DNA from 3 places in the Phyllobacterium sp. UNC302MFCol5.2 genome. Region 3 is predicted to be linked to each of the others. Evidence: riboswitches for the same ligand, from Rfam matches in the RefSeq annotation. Region 3 holds a riboswitch; each other region holds the start of a gene.

Region 1 (3,274 bases), on a different contig from region 3:
TGGCATTCAGCCGGAAATCTACTTTTGGCATGATCTTCTCTTTCATCAGAGCGACGGAGGTTGGGAGAGTTCGACGGCAAGGTCGCCGACGGCGGGGATCGATTTGATCAGTCCTGCTTCGTGCAGGAAGACACCGAAGCGTTCGTAGCGGCTGCGATCGAGAGCTGCCGGCCGTTTGGCGAAGCGTGGCAGCGTATCCATCCACGCCTGCCTGTTCAGCGGATTGTCGAGATCCGGATAGGCCTTGATGAAAATCTGCCAGCTCTCGTCCGGGTGATTGGTCAGATAGATTGCCCCCTTTTCGACAGCGCCGAGAAAGCGCGGCAGGCGATTGTCGGTCACGAGATCCCGGTGCGTGACGAAGATGAGTTCGTCATAGACCGGCACGCCGCGCTCCTCGGGAAAGAAGGCGCGGCCGCCATGACCCTCCTGTGCCATCTGAGTCAGTTCAAAGTTGCGGTAGGCTCCGACCGTCGCATCGACCTGGCCCGCGATCAGCGAGGCTGAGAGGGCGAAATTGACGTTGATCAGTTCTACATCCTTGATGGACATGCCTTCGGACTTGAGCATGGCGCCGAGCATCGCATCCTCAAACCCGGAGACCGAGAAGCCGACTTTCTTGCCCTTCAAATCCTTGAGGCTTTTGATCGGACCATCGGCCAGCGTCATCACCGTGTTGAGTGGCGTTTCCACCAGCGTCCCGAAGCGCACCAGCGGCAGGCCGGCGTCATGGTCGAGATAGAGATTGGGCTGGTAGTGAATGGCGATGTCGGCCTGCTTTGCAGCAACGAGGCGTGGCGGCGCGGCCGGGTCTGCTGGCGGCATCAGATTCACATCAAGACCTGCATCGGCGAAGAATCCCTTCTCGCGGGCGATGATAAGAGGGGCGTGGTCCGGATTGACGAACCATTCGAGCAGAACCGTCAACTTGTCGGCGGCTCTGGCAGGTGCGGTTGCGGCGCAGAGCGCAAGGCATATGGCGAGGATCGATAAGCGTGTGCGGAACATCAGTCGTCCTTTGTTGCGATGAGGGGAGTTGCTCATGTTTGCGGCGCCCAAGGGGTAAGGCGGCGGGTCAGGGCGTCGACGAGAAAGCGCAGGATCACGGTGAGGGCGGCGAGGATCATCAGTGCCGCGAACATGGTTTCGGTCTGCATGCGGGCATTGGCTTGCAGCATGACAAAGCCGAGCCCGCGCGACGAGCCGACCCATTCGCCAATCACGGCGCCGATCGGGGCAAAGACGGCGGCGACCCGCAGGCCCGATCCGAGCGAGGGCAAGGCACTCGGAACCCGAACGAGAAGCAGGGTTGCGAGCGGCGTCGCTTGCGTGAGCGAAGCCACATCAAGCAGATCGCGGTTGGTTCGCTGCAGGCCATCGGCAAAGGCCGACGCCACGGGAAAGAAGATGATGAGGCTTGCCATCACCACCTTGGAGGCAAGTCCAAAGCCGAACCACAGAACAAGCAGCGGCGCGATGGCAAACACCGGGAGTGCCTGCAAGACAAGAAGAAGCGGCCAGACGACATGGCGGAAGGCAGGAATGGCGGCGACGAGCAGCGCGATGACAATGCCGGCGAGCGCACCGAAGGCCAGTCCAAGCAGGATCTCGATGAGCGTGATCGATGCGTTGACGCCAAGATATTGCCGCTCTTCGACCAGCGCCGACACCACCGCAATTGGCCCGGGCAGAATGAATCGCGGAGGCTGGAATAGCCAGACCGCCACTTGCCAGCAAGCAGCGACGGCGGCAAGCGCCGCGACCATGCGAGTAACGAGGCGCATGGTTGGCAGCTACCGCCGCAGTTCAGATGTCAGGATGTATGGCACGCTCTGGACTCCGTCGCTTTTGGAGATCCGGTCATGCGCGAAGGTGAAGCTGAAAAGGCGCGAACTTTGCTCAATTCCCGTTCCTACGCCGGCATGACCCGGATCAGGTTCAAGGGTCCAGCTCGACGCTATCTCAGCACTGTACAGTGCCCCCCTCGGAATGAAGCGATGATGGAGCGGCGCGAGATCAAAGTCAATCGCGCCGCGTCAGGTCCTAGTGGGTCAGGCGAACGTTCTCGCCGTCGACCGATTTACAGGCGGCCGTGATCTTGTAGTAGAAGTCCTGGTTGGCCCAGCCGCCGCCGTCTTCCCACGCATGGCTATGGGGCGTGTTGTCACAATTCATCAGATCATCGAGTGGGGGCTTCGATCCCACCGGCAGTTGGACGCCATCGACGAACAAATGGTTGACCGTGTTCGGATCGTCGGTTTTCAGCGTGGAATTGTATTTCGAATAGCCCGACTCATTTGTGGCAATGCAATCGACGTATCGCGATTTTCCGGCGTTCTTGTCCTTGTAGCCGACATCGCAACCGTCATTTTTGATTTCCATCTTGAGGTACAGCTTGGTGTAGTCACCGAGATCGAATGTGATCGGAACATTGATGTCCGGGTCTGTTTTACCGCCACCGTTACCATTGTAGAGGTTATGGTCGGTCGCGGTGTACTTGATGGTGCCGACGACAACATCCTTGCCATTGCGCACGACGATGATGGAAACTTTCTTGAACCAGTAGCCCGTAACCTTGTCGATCGTGATCTTGGCCGTCGTCGGCTTCAACGGCGCGAGCGCCGTGGCGTTGACGTTGATCGGCATGTTGTCCTTGTTGAGAACATGCATGAACAGGGTGCTGGTCTGGCCTCCAAGAGTGATGGAAACCTTTTGATTTTCCGTGCTGAAGTTCAAATTGATATCTTCAGCGCGCAGGCCGAGATTTGCCTGCAGAAAGGCGCGTGCCCTCGCCTCGGCGGCCGCTTTGTTGGAACCGGTAAAGACCGAGGCTGCCGCAAGCGCCGCGGCGTCGGCCGCATTCTGCAGCCGAGAACGGTCATTGCTGGCGCGGCTATAATCCACGGCGAGCCCGGCAAACCCCAGGAGCGGTACAAGCAGCAAACCGAATGTGATCGCGGTTGCGCCGCGGCGGTCTTTTATGAATTGACGTAGATACTTCATGGCCCCACTCCAGTCGATGAGCGCAACCATCAGTTGTCCGGCGTAAATGACGGCTTATGAAATTCGTTCAGATTTTCACGATCTGCCCTGGAACGGTCGTCGGGGAAGAAATGCGTCTGCAAATGGTAAATGTTCGATGAAGCTGCATTAGGCGTTTTGAACGACAGGGCGGACAAAACCCTGGCTCGCAACAAGGAGGTTGCGCGTGTAGTCCTGCGTTACATGGCGCCGGGCCAGTTCCGACGCGGTGAGCCGTTCTACCTCCGCGCCG
Region 2 (3,274 bases), on a different contig from region 3:
CACCCAATGCCGCACCGCCTACGCCGTAGCCGGCGACGCGCTGATCAGAAGTGGTGCACCCGGCGGCCGAAAACGCCAGGAGTCCGGCGACTGCAATCGTGGACAAACTTTTCAACATGGAAGACCTCTCCCGTTGTTAGAACCAAATTTCAACAGCTTGCGTCCCCAATACTGTCCTGCAACAATTGCATCTAGCGCTTTTTTTTACAAGCCGGACGCAGGTTGCAAGGCAGCAATCAGGATTGCCTTACCTGAATCGAGCGATACCCGGAGAGTTCCGCGTACCGAATTCGAGACAGTAAGCGATGAACCGAAAGAAAGTTCCATATTTTGCAGCGGCCAGCGCGCGCCTTCGATAAAAAGGCCGTGCAATGGCGAAAATGCAACAATACTGAAGAGGGTATCTTCGGGGAAATCGAACCTATAGGAACCTGCGACCAGCGGATGCGCTTCTTCATCACCGCTGGAGAGGATTATCTTGCGGCCTTCGGCCGCATGGGCCGTCGCCATGGTGAGATGCAGGAGCGTGTGATCTGTGCGCGAACCGCCGAACGCCCCGCACAGAATGACCTCGGTTGCGCCGAGCCGATAGGCCTCGTTGAGCGCCAGCTCGCCGTCCGTCATATCCTTTGCAGCCGGGAAAACCGAACGGGGAACATGCGCATAACGCCGGTCGAGTTCAGGCGACGTCGAATCGAAATCGCCGAGCCAAAGCTCGGGTTCGAGGCCGAGGGCTTCGGCATGTGCTATGCCGCCATCGGCCGCAAGGACGCGGGCACCGGCGACGAGGTCCCTGAGGCGATCATTGGCGTGGACGGTTCCGCCGAGAAGAATGACAAACTTGCTCATGACGCGGCCATAGCATGCGGCACTCGCGCCGCATAGCGTCGTTCAGCGTGGCATGAAGCTGCCGGGCAAAGGCACGCGTACGAACGCTAAAACCCTGTAAGCTGCACCAGCGAGATACCGTAGAATATGTAAGCCCCGATTGCCGTGGCGATGGCGATGACCACCAGCATGGCCCCATCCGTGAGTTCGAACATTTCTGCCCCCTTAGTCTTCTTATTGTTCTGAAGAGAAATCTAGCAGATTCGGGGACGCATGGCTTCACACAAATCCGGGTTAATCAGCGCGGATTAACCGGCCGCCGGCATTGCGATCGCAACCACACGCAAGACGGGCAATCGGCTTGCGCCGACCAATGTTTTTCTTTAATCTTTGCAACGCTCTAACGGGGTGCCTGCCAGAAATGACAGGCTGAGAGGCAAAAGGTGAAACACCTGCCAACCCGCGGAACCTGATCCGGTTTGTACCGGCGGAGGGATTAGACGCGGCATCACAGCCGGCGCACCAATCCTTTTGAACACCAAGCTAAGGAGGCGCCGATGCGGCCGCTAACGACATTATTGAAATTTGCACTCATGATCGGTGCGCTGGCCCTCGCTTTCCCGGCGGGTGCCAACGCCGAAGGCAAGCTCACCGTCTATACCTATGAAAGCTTCACCGCAGAGTGGGGCCCCGGCCCCAAGGTTAAGGAGGCTTTCGAGAAACAGTGCGGTTGCACGGTCGACTTCGTTGCCGTGACGGACGGCGTTGCCCTTCTTAACCGGTTGAAGCTCGAAGGCGCTGCAACGAAGGCGGACATTGTACTCGGTCTTGATACGAACCTCACCTATGAAGCGGCAGCGACCGGCCTCTTCGCGCCGCACGGCATCGATACGAAGGCAGTAGCAATTCCGGGTGGCTACAAGGACGATACTTTCGTACCCTTCGACTATGGCTACTTTGCCGTTATTTATGACACGGAGAAGCTGACGAACCCTCCGGCGAGCCTCAAGGACCTCGTCGAAGGCGATCCGAAACAGAAGATCGTCATAGAGGACCCGCGTACTTCGACGCCGGGCCTCGGACTGCTCCTGTGGGTAAAATCGGTCTATGGCGACAAGGCGGGGGAAGCTTGGGCCAAGCTCAAGGACCGCGTCTTGACCGTTACGCCCGGTTGGTCGGAAGCATACGGCCTCTTCACCAAGGGTGAAGCCCCGCTTGTCCTCTCCTATACGACATCTCCTGCCTATCATGAGATCGCCGAGAAGACCGAGCGCTACAGGGCCGCGTCGTTCGCTGAAGGCCACTATCTGCAGGTTGAAGTCGCGGGCCAGACCACGACGGGTGCGAAGAACCCGCTGGCCAAGGAATTTCTTGCCTTCATGACCTCGCCTGCCTTCCAGGACGCCATCCCGGAAAACAACTGGATGTTCCCGGCGGCAAAAACCAGCGCGCCGCTGAACCCCGCCTTCGACAGGCTGGTAAAGCCCGTAACGACCCTGATGTTCTCGCCGGAGGAAGTCGCCAAGAACCGCAAGGCCTGGATCGACGAGTGGCTTGCGTCGATGAGCCTGTAACGCATTGACGCCCACCATCTCCCTCAAACCTTTGGCCGGGGCACTCGCCCTGGCCTTTCTCGCCCTCCTTGCGGGGGGAGCCTTGCTCGGTCTCCTGAGCGAGGCATTGCGTGGCAATACCGAAGGCTTTGCTGCATTCGACAGCTATTTGTGGAGAGTTGCACGCTTCACCCTGTTGCAGGCCGTTCTTTCAATGCTGCTCTCGATCGCCTTTGCCATCCCGCTGGCCCGGGCCCTCCATGCCAATCCTGATTTTCCGGGGCGGCCGATGATCTTGCGCCTTTTCGCCCTGCCCCTTGCTTTGCCCGCGCTTGTCGCCGTGCTTGGCATCACCAGCATTTACGGACGCAACGGCCTTCTCGCTGCACTGCTTGCGCAATCCGGCTCTGAAATCATACCGAACATCTACGGTCTCACTGGCATTCTGATCGCCCACGTGTTCTTCAACCTGCCGCTGGCAACACGTTTCATTCTCGCCAGCCTCGATTCAATTCCGGAAGATTACTGGAAACTCTCCGCGCAACTCGGCATGCGCGCATGGGCCCAGTTTCGCCTGATCGAATGGCCGGTAATACGGCGCAATCTCGCCGGCATAGCCGGACTGATCTTCATGCTGTGCATTACGTCCTTCACCATCGTGCTGACACTTGGCGGCGGACCGCGCGCGACAACACTGGAGGTGGCGATCTACCAGGCGCTCCACTTCGACTTCGATATCGCGCGCGCCGTATCGCTGACCCTGTTGCAGCTGACCCTGACGGTCGCGGTACTTTTGCTCCTCAGCATGGCCGGCCGTCCTACGGAGGAGGGTTTCAGCCTGCGCACGACGGCCCGCCGCTTCGATAGGCCTTCTGCCCGTGCAAGGTCGTTGG
Region 3 (3,274 bases):
GTGTTACCGAGCAGACCAAGGATGTGCTTGCGGCCGTCGATCGCCTGCTCAAGGAAGCCGGCACCGACAAGTCGAAGCTGCTCCAGGCCATTATCTGGCTCGACGACATGAAGGACTTCAGCGAGATGAACGCCGTGTGGGATAGCTGGGTCGATCCGGCTAATACGCCCGCGCGCGCGACCGGCGAAGCCAAGCTCGCAACGCCCGAATACAAGGTCGAGATCATCGTCACCGCCGCTCTCTGATTCGGTTTGGCGCACGTCAAAGTGCGTTATTCTTGAAGCGGTTGTCACCATCCTGCCGTAAAAGGCGGTTTCTTTGCAGCAAAGCCCGAGTAAATTGCTCGGGCAGGCTGGATTTTTGGCGCGGAAATGCATAAAGTCCGCGCTTCTCCGGATTGCCACAGGGGCAATTCTTCAAACGCTTGTCTGATTGTAGCCAATTGCTATTGCGCAAGACGAGGCAAGCATGGGTAAGGAAAACGATTGCAAGTACTCGTTCGAGACAACAATGTTGAACAGGCCCTCCGGGTCTTGAAGAAAAAGATGCAGCGGGAGGGTCTCTTCCGCGAAATGAAGGCGCGCCAGGCATTCGAAAAGCCGTCCGAGCGCCGTGTCCGTGAAAAAGCTGAAGCCGTTAGCCGCGCCCGCAAGGCAGCGCGCAAGCAGGCGCAGCGCGAAGGTCTCCTGCCAGGGCCGAAGAAGAAGGAACGCCCGCCGCGTCCGAATGGCAATAGCGGTGGCGACTTCAACCGATAGTCGGTGACCGGCCGTCCGGTCATTTTTATAGCGAGAAAACCCGCACGGCCTTGCTCGGGCGGGTTTCGTTTTTCCTGGCCCTGAATGGTCGGCCGGGATCATCCCTTGGGCGGTTTCCAGAAAGTGCCTCCTTGCGCGGCCCAATAGCCTGCCTATTCATGCAGGCATTCAGTCATGCATCATGGAGACAAGCATATGGCGCTCAAGCTCAACATTATCATTGCCAGCACACGCCCCGGTCGTGGCGGTCCGGCAGTCGCAAAGTGGTTTCATGAATTTGCCAGCTTGGATGCCCGGTTTGAAACTGCGCTGATCGACCTTGCCGAAATCAACCTGCCTCTCCTTGATGAACCGCATCATCCCCGCATGCAGAAATATGAAAAGGCTCATACCAAGCGTTGGAGCAGCCTCGTCGATGCGGCAGACGCAACCGTTTTCGTTACGCCGGAATATGATTATTTCGCTCCGCCATCGCTCATCAACGCTTTGATTTACCTGTCGAAGGAGTGGAATTACAAACCGGCCGGATTTGTCAGCTATGGCGGCGTATCCGGCGGCTTGCGCTCGGTCGAGTCGGTAAAAGGGCTGGTTGCGGGCTTGCGCATGATGCCGATTCCCGATGGCGTTGCAGTGCATTCGTATCAGCAGTTCATCGATGATGAAGGCGTCTTCCAGCCCACCGAATCGATGACGGGCAGCGCGGCGACAATGCTGGCGGAGCTTGCCAAGTGGGCAGAGGCCCTGAAGCCGCTGCGCGCCTAAGCTGACGTATTGACCCGCTTGACAACAGCGTTGCAGGCGGGTCTCTTAGAGACATTCACCAGGGGGGTCCCGACAAGGGGCTGAGATACTGCTGGCCATCGGCAAGCGCAGTGACCCGTTGAACCTGATCCAGTTCATACTGGCGTAGGGACGGTGCAAAAGTCTGCGCGGGCCAGGGATCTCCTGTTGTAGTTCGCACAAGCCTTTCATCCTTCCGGCACAGAACTGGGTTTCGCGCCTGCATGGCCATAATGGCGTGCGGGCAATTTGAACTGGCGGGCGTTTTTGAGCGTTCGCGGAGCAAAGGAACCTGATGATGACCGCAATTACTCCAATCGTTTCGACCGGCGCGCTCCCGGCATCGACCAAGGTCTACAAGGCCGGGCGCATATATGCGGATTTGCGCGTACCGATGCGCGAAATTGCCGTGCATCCGACGGCGGGCGAGCCCCACGTCACCGTCTATGATGCGTCCGGCCCCTATAGCGATCCGCTCGTGACTATCGATATTGCGCAGGGCCTGCCACGCATGCGGGAGGCCTGGCTTGAGGCGAGGGGCGACACGATTGTTTATGACGGCCGCCACGTTCTCCCCGCCGATAATGGCTTTGCGACCGGTGAGCGTCTGACGCCGGCTTTCTCCGGCCTCAGCAGGCCACGCAGGTCCAGGGACGGCCGTGCCGTTACCCAACTCGCCTATGCGCGGGCAGGCATCGTTACGCCGGAGATGGAGTTTGTCGCGATTCGCGAAAACCTTGGCCGCGAAGCGGCGAGGAGCGCGTTGGTACGCGACGGCGAATCCTTCGGAGCGGCAATACCGGACTATGTGGCGCCCGAATTCGTGCGCGACGAGATCGCGCGGGGCAGGGCGATCATCCCTGCCAATATCAACCACCCCGAACTCGAGCCGATGATCATCGGCCGCAATTTCCTCGTCAAGATCAATGCCAATATCGGCAATTCCGCTGTCACCTCTTCGATGGCCGAGGAGGTCGAGAAAATGGTCTGGGCGACGCGCTGGGGCGCGGATACGGTCATGGACCTTTCGACCGGACGCAATATTCACAATATTCGCGAGTGGATCATCCGCAACGCGCCAGTGCCGATCGGCACGGTGCCGCTCTATCAGGCGCTGGAAAAGGTGGGCGGTATCGCCGAGGATCTGAGCTGGGAGATTTTTCGCGATACGCTGATCGAACAGGCGGAACAGGGCGTCGACTATTTCACCATCCATGCCGGGGTGCGGCTTCATTACATCCCGCTCACCGTCAACCGGGTAACCGGCATTGTCTCGCGCGGCGGCTCGATCATGGCGAAGTGGTGCCTGCATCACCACAGGGAAAGCTTCCTTTACGAGCATTTCGCGGAAATCTGCGATATCTGCCGCGTCTATGATGTCTCCTTCTCCCTGGGCGATGGGCTGCGGCCTGGCTCGATCGCCGATGCCAACGATGCGGCGCAATTTGCCGAGCTCGAGACGCTCGGCGAACTCACCCGGATCGCCTGGGCCAAGGATTGCCAGGTGATGATCGAAGGGCCCGGCCACGTGCCAATGCACAAGATCAAGGAGAACATGGACAAGCAACTCGCCGTTTGCGGCGAGGCTCCATTCTATACGCTCGGACCGCTGACGACAGACATCGCACCCGGCTACGATCACATCACCTCCGGCATCGGCGCAGCAATGATCGGCTGGTTCGGCACAGCAATGCTCTGCTATGTCACGCCCAAGGAGCATCTCGGCCTGCCCAATC

Evidence for each region. A riboswitch is a leader RNA that binds a small molecule or an ion and turns the genes downstream of it on or off. The one in region 3 is predicted to bind thiamine pyrophosphate.
Region 1: it holds a riboswitch for thiamine pyrophosphate, as region 3 does, so the genes downstream of both, BR48_RS0106660 (ABC transporter permease) here and thiC (phosphomethylpyrimidine synthase ThiC) in region 3, are expected to answer to the same signal.
Region 2: it holds a riboswitch for thiamine pyrophosphate, as region 3 does, so the genes downstream of both, thiB (thiamine ABC transporter substrate binding subunit) here and thiC (phosphomethylpyrimidine synthase ThiC) in region 3, are expected to answer to the same signal.

Annotation. Positions count from the first base shown of each region.
Region 1 covers NZ_JMLL01000010.1:957,612-960,885, forward strand. The annotation lists gene thiE (thiamine phosphate synthase) at 1-31, opposite strand, end outside; gene BR48_RS0106655 (ABC transporter substrate-binding protein) at 46-1,008, opposite strand; gene BR48_RS0106660 (ABC transporter permease) at 1,041-1,784, opposite strand; TPP riboswitch at 1,893-1,995, opposite strand; gene BR48_RS0106665 (TadE/TadG family type IV pilus assembly protein) at 2,044-3,003, opposite strand; gene BR48_RS0106670 (ABC transporter ATP-binding protein) at 3,151-3,274, opposite strand, start outside.
Region 2 covers NZ_JMLL01000010.1:1,635,121-1,638,394, reverse strand. The annotation lists gene BR48_RS0109920 (hypothetical protein) at 1-118, opposite strand, end outside; gene BR48_RS0109915 (thiamine diphosphokinase) at 205-849, opposite strand; TPP riboswitch at 1,223-1,341, shown strand; gene thiB (thiamine ABC transporter substrate binding subunit) at 1,386-2,402, shown strand; gene thiP (thiamine/thiamine pyrophosphate ABC transporter permease) at 2,407-3,274, shown strand, end outside.
Region 3 covers NZ_JMLL01000011.1:505,163-508,436, reverse strand. The annotation lists gene BR48_RS0113770 (RidA family protein) at 1-245, shown strand, start outside; gene rpsU (30S ribosomal protein S21) at 486-758, shown strand; gene BR48_RS0113760 (NAD(P)H-dependent oxidoreductase) at 954-1,520, shown strand; TPP riboswitch at 1,571-1,689, shown strand; gene thiC (phosphomethylpyrimidine synthase ThiC) at 1,837-3,274, shown strand, end outside.